Regions from separate parts of the Paenibacillus pabuli genome, predicted to be linked through region 1. Evidence: riboswitches for the same ligand, from Rfam matches in the RefSeq annotation. Region 1 holds a riboswitch; the other holds the start of a gene.
What was found. Region 1 has a riboswitch for FMN ahead of ABGV42_RS06225 (DMT family transporter). Riboswitches for the same ligand answer to the same signal wherever they lie in the genome.
Positions count from the first base shown of each region.

Region 2: another riboswitch for FMN. It lies ahead of ribD (bifunctional diaminohydroxyphosphoribosylaminopyrimidine deaminase/5-amino-6-(5-phosphoribosylamino)uracil reductase RibD); the one in region 1 lies ahead of ABGV42_RS06225 (DMT family transporter).

Region 1 is NZ_JBDOIO010000003.1:911,039-914,161, reverse strand. Features, by position in the region: gene ABGV42_RS06230 (amidase) at 1-290, opposite strand, end outside; gene ABGV42_RS06225 (DMT family transporter) at 433-1,413, opposite strand; FMN riboswitch at 1,559-1,709, opposite strand; gene ABGV42_RS06220 (DinB family protein) at 1,793-2,290, opposite strand; gene ABGV42_RS06215 (CGNR zinc finger domain-containing protein) at 2,421-2,978, shown strand.
Region 2 is NZ_JBDOIO010000004.1:1,365,058-1,368,180, reverse strand. Features, by position in the region: gene ribE (riboflavin synthase) at 1-323, opposite strand, end outside; gene ribD (bifunctional diaminohydroxyphosphoribosylaminopyrimidine deaminase/5-amino-6-(5-phosphoribosylamino)uracil reductase RibD) at 370-1,473, opposite strand; FMN riboswitch at 1,835-1,997, opposite strand; gene ABGV42_RS25785 (peptidylprolyl isomerase) at 2,153-2,584, opposite strand; gene lysA (diaminopimelate decarboxylase) at 2,801-3,123, opposite strand, start outside.

The DNA.
Region 1 (3,123 bases):
TGATCCTTCAGAAGACGGGAACCGGAAGTCAGAATTTCCCCTTCTAGCGACTGCGAGATGTCTTTGAGGAGTAATGGCACGCCTGCAAAAGGCTGTTCGCCTGGACGAACGTAGCCAGCTTCCTCGCGTGCACGTGTTTCATATGTACGAATGACCGCATTAAGCTGAGGGTTAACTTCTTCCATACGTGCGTATGCCGCTTCCAGCAATTCAACGGGGGAAACTTCCCGCGCCCGAACCAGTTCAGCCAGACCTATGGCATCATAGGACGTATATGAAAATGAAGACATGACGATCGTTCCTCTCCGAAAATATGAAATAGAATAAGTACCTTTCATATGTCATCGTACCACTGGAATTATAAAAAGACAAAAGGCACTGCAGATCCAGATGGATGTGTCAGTGCCTTAACAAGTATAAGTAGGATCTTATTTACTCGGCCCGAAGCTTAGGAGCTGCGTCTGAAGCTGTGGTAGATCGTTCCTGCTGTTTGGAGATGGCGAACAATGCAATCCAGATCAGAACGAATCCAATCAACTGTTCCCAAGTGATAAGCGTCCGGAACGCAATCCAGTTCACAAGCACACCAGCCATTGGGAAGCTCAGCTCAGCCAGTGTGGCCACAGAGGCTTTCGTGGAAGAGAGGCCTTTATAGTATAACAACAGACTCAGCAAACCAGGCAAAAGCGCCTGCCCCAAAATGTTGAGCCCAACAGCCGCCTGTTCTCCTGCACCGGATGGCAAGGTCCAAGCTGCACCTTCGTTCCAGGTCATGAGAATCAAAAGCGGAAGAGCAACGACGAAGCGGAGCGAGGTGACCGTCTCATAACGGGTTTGCCCCAGCATCAGTCGTCCCATTACCGTAGAGCCACCCCATAAGGCAGCAGCGCCAAGTGACAACAGGCTGCCCGCATGAATCCAGTTGTTCCAGTTTCCAAGCGGAAGTGTGAATCCAAATGTAAGCAGATAGGTTCCGATGAGAGCAACAATAAATAACCAGCCGAAACGGCGCGGTAGTGTTTCCTTTAATAAGAACTTAGCCAAAACAATCGCGAAGATGGGCTGCATTTTTTGCAGCAACAAGACGGTATTGGGATCATTATGTGTCAGTGCCAGCGTGAATAGGACCGTTGCCAGTGCTGAGCCGCCCCATGAGATAAAGATAACAGCGATCCAGTGACGGGCTCGCAGATTTTTCAGGTCGGCGCGGAATTTCCATAAGACAGGTATAGCTATTAAGCTCACGATGATATGTTCCACCAGTACAATTTGAGTGGAGGTCATCGTTTGCAGCAAAATAATGCGGAACAATGGATCTACGCCCCAAAGGGCTGCACCGAGAACAACGAGCCAAAATCCGGTATTGCTTCGTTCCTTGCGATAAACGGTTGATGCATGCTGTGTCTTTTCCATATTCAGGACTCCTTCGTCAGAACACGGAATCTTCAGTTGGCAAAATCGACAAAAGCCCCCGTTTTGGCATACACCAAATAAACGGGGGCTCATCCATGAACATATCGTCAGGTAAGAAACCTTCCCAATAAGCGGTATGTCATGTGTTGATCTTCTCTCATCCGGACTGTACCGTCGGCCTTGGAGTCACACCAAGTCAGTCGCTGTTACCCTAAGCAGTCAACAGCGAGTCGCGGGCTGGTTCCAGAAGGAACATCACCGCCGGTTGGGAATTGCACCCTACCCCGAAGATCCTATTCAATTTATAGGTTATTGTACAAGTTGTAACTTTAATAAGTTCATCTTATTCCTGTAAGCGCTAGCAGTTCAAGCAATTTTTTTAGAAAATGATATTCCAGCTTCCTTGCTGCCTGCGCAGAAGCACAATCTGGCCGGCGTGATAAGCATCGTGAAGCACCCAGCGGGCGAGTTCGTGTCCCCACTTTTCCGCTGTGTCCATATATGAAGCTTCCAGATCCGATGGCTGTAAAGAGGCTATTTTTTCACGAAGCCCTGCAGCCACTGTATTGAGTTCTTGCACAAGATGATTCCATCCATCGTAGTTCTTCGGCTCCCCAGGGTCGCCAAAAGTGGAAACATTGCTTTCAGCTGGAGGTTGAGAAGGTGTAGTCCCTTCAAGCCGACTTAACAAACGATTGTTGTAATAATACATATGGTTGACCATCTGCCAGATGCTTAATCCACCGGACGGAGGAACCCAGGCCGCCTGTTCGGCTGTCAGTCCTTCAATCGCTTTTGACAAAGGGACGATCCAATCAATCTGATCCCAGGTACTATCTTTCTGAATGAGCAATAGATCTGTTGCCGTGGTATTCATTAATATACCTCCCTGAATACATGGTAACTAGCTAAAGTTGTTCAAAGTAGTTACAATTAATGTAACACAATTACTGATTTTTGTAACCATCATTTTTATATATAGATAGTTACACTTTTCGGAGGTACGAATGGACAGACTTTGGACGGATTTTGTAAACAGTGATTACCACGATTGGCGCGGGGGAGAGCGGTCAGAGGATCGATTAGCGAAGCCTGAGTGGCAGCAACGCTTTCTGGAAAGGTGGAGCCTGCAGGCTGCCATACCTGCTTCAATGGAGGAAGAGAACTCGATGAGAATACTTAGAAATGAATTACATGCTTTGGCAACCGAGCTATCTCATGGAGCATTATTAACAGATGAGAACCGAAAATGGCTTAACGCTATCATGGAGAAAGGCCGCGGGTATCGAGAACTGACTTTTGTTGAGCAGAAGCTGGAAGTGGAGTGGATTTCAGTCGGCACAGAGTGGCAGCAGATTATGGCAGAGGTCGCAGCTGATTTTGCAATAACACTTGCAGAAGGAGAGGCAGCGAGAATTCGAATCTGTGACAATACGGACTGCCGCTGGATCTTCTATGATGATACACGAAGTCGTACTCAGAAATATTGTGATGACAAAATGTGCGGAAATCTGATGAAGGTAAGACGGTTTCGGGCCAAGCGAAAAGCAGAGCGAAAAAAGTGACCTTACCGTACAGGATGTAATGTCATTCCTTAAAACAAGAGAGAAAGCCGCATCTATGGATGTGGCTCTTTGTCGCGGTATAACGTTTAATCCCTTGTTTAAGACAGCTTTTGCAGGTTAAGGACAGTGAAAATAGACGAAAATA
Region 2 (3,123 bases), on a different contig from region 1:
ATAACTCCCGTGCCATCCACATGTCCTTGCACAATATGTCCGCCAAAACGTCCACCCGACTGCATGGCCCGTTCCAGGTTCACTTGGCTGCCTGATTGCAGCTGACTCAGATTGGTATGACGGTAGGTTTCAGGCATGACGTCTGCGGTAAATCCTCCGCTTTCCAGCGTCGTTGCCGTAAGACATACTCCGTTTACAGATACGCTGTCACCAATCTTCAAATCATCCATGATGGCGGAAGCTCCGATGTTCAGGACCAATGCTTCGCCTTTTCGACCGATACGCCGAATTTGACCGACTTCTTCCACCAAACCGGTAAACATGCCGCCGCCTCCTTAGGTTTATATCTTGCCTTGCACCTTCGCTCCGTTATTCAGGCCAGACAGGGATTCCGCCGATACTGATATTATCCCCAACTTGCTCGATTTCCAGCTGATTCAATTGAATGGCCTGACTCATACGCTCAACACCTTCAAATCGGAAACTTCCCGGTGTGTCATACCCGCCCACAATTTTCGGGGCAATAAACATCAACAGCCGATCGACCAATTTGGCTTCTAGCATAGCTCCATTCAACGTGCCTCCGCCTTCAAGCAGGATGGAGCCCATTTCTCGTTCCCCCAGCTTGCTAAGTGCACTCAGCAAATCCACACGAGGTCCAGGTCCACAGCGTATAATTTCCACACCGTAGGCTTCCAGACGCTCGGCGGCCTCAGGGCTCGCCTCATCGGTCGTAAGCACCCATGTTGGTGCAAGCCCGTCCTTGACCATTTTGGATCCTACAGGGAGACGCAGCTTCGAATCTACAACAATTCGCACAGGGCTGATCCCTTCCACTTGAAGACGGGTCGTCAGCTCCGGATTGTCTGCGATAACCGTATCTACGCCGACCATAATGCCCTGATGACGATGGCGGAGTGCATGTACGATTTCGCGCGCAGGCTCGTTGGAGATCCATTTGCTGTCTCCGCTGCGAGTCGCAATTTTGCCATCCAGCGTGGACGCCGTTTTTAAGGTGACAAACGGCAAACCGGTGGTAATGTACTTAATGAATTTTTCATTCATACGTCTTCCGCGATCGCGCAATATGCCAACTTCCACTTCAATCCCTTGTTGACGCAGCATGGTGATTCCTCTGCCGGATACCTGCGGATTCGGATCCTCACAACACACCACAACGCGCTTCACTTTCTCGTGAATCAACCGTTCGCTGCATGGCGGCGTTTTGCCGTAGTGGCTGCAAGGCTCCAGCGTAACATAGACTGTGCTGCCTTCGGCATCGCTGCCTGCCATATTCAATGCGTGCACCTCGGCATGGCCTGTCCCCCGCTTGAGGTGACTTCCCAGACCTACGACCCGGCCTTCTTTTACTACAACACATCCGACGACAGGGTTAATCCCCGTTTGTCCCTGTGCACGTTCTGCCATATCTAACGCAAGCCCCATATAAAATTCATCATTGATCATTTCCAAGTCCGGTCACCCCACGGTTAGAATCTTAAGTTATAGGCCTCCCTTCGAGCAGAGAGGCGGTTATACCATATCCAAAATAAAAAATCCCCACCCGAACAATCGTTCGGGCGGGGATGATGAGAGACATGTGTCACCAGCAGAATGTCATTGATACGTTTGCCAACAGCACTCCCCCATAATTCCATTTCAGGCAAGTGAAAGCAAACACATACCTAATGAACACAATGACAGGTAAAGAGCTTCTATGATGTGGCATATGTATGGAAACTGCCGGATAACCGACATTCCCTGCACAGAAATAAACCTCGCCTAATACTGTGCAGCAACGCATCTGCGGAATGCAGTCCGATTGGGACTGCATCCTCTCCTTCTCCCATCCAGACTATACTGTCGGTTCTGGAATTGCACCAGATCAGCCATCTGCCACAGGCAGACAGGTCACGGACTTTGCAAAAGTGCTGGATAGATACCCTCACAGATGCATCACCGCCGGTAGGGAATTGCACCCTGCCCTGAAGGATCGCTTTCGTTATTAATTGGATGTTAGCACTTTAACGTCAAAAAATCAATTGTTTTTTGTTCCTTTTTGTCACATACTAACTTTTAATAAGCAAAACCATACAAAAAAACCGCTTCGTTTTATAAACGAAACGGCCTTTTTTATTGATTAGGATAACAATTAAACTTCAACGACTTCAACTGTTTCCATTTTGTCGCGACCTTCGAAAGCATCTACGAACTCCATACCTTTGGTTACTTTACCAAATACGGTATGTTGTCCATCCAGATGCGGCTGTGGCTGGTAGCAGATGTAGAACTGGCTTCCGCCTGTGTTACGGCCTGCGTGTGCCATTGCGAGTGTTCCACGCTCATGTTTGTTCGGGTTGATTTCACAGTTGATTGTGTAGCCTGGGCCACCTGCACCAGATCCGTTAGGGCATCCGCCTTGTGCTACGAAGCCTGGAATTACGCGGTGGAATACAAGACCGTTGTAGAAACCGGAGTTAGCCAGTTTCTCAAAGTTTGCCACTGTGTTTGGAGCTTCTTGATCGAACAGGTCGATCAGAACTTCTCCGCCGTTTGCCATTTTGATTTTCGCTTGTTTCGCCATATGTAAATGACTCCTTTCGTATTGACCATCGTTAATGGTGCCATCCTGCATGACCCTGGGCCAAGCTCTATAGCACTTTTCTTAGTGTACACCGAAATGAGTCCAACCGCAAAATAATCAGCAAGTTTTTTCGAAAAATGTAGGGCCCAGATGCAAAAAGAAGACAAAAAGGAAGGTTCCTTTTTGTCTTCTCCATTCTTTTGGTATGCCTTCCCATTAACGGGTTACAGGCTGTTTAGCGATACGCTCAGGCACGAGGTCATTCTGAATGATGTCCTGATACGTTTCACGACGTACAACAACATCACCTTGGCCGTCTTTGACAAACACGACTGCCGGACGGCGAATTCGGTTATAGTTGCTTGCCATGGAGTAGTTGTACGCACCCGTGCAGGCAACAGCAAGCAGATCACCGCTCTGAACTTTAGGTAGGTCCAGATCCCAGATCAACATGTCGCCGCTCTCGCAGCATTTGCCGGCAACCGATACGGTCTCTTGGGCAGACTCATTTGCACGGTTGGCGAGTACAGCTTCATATT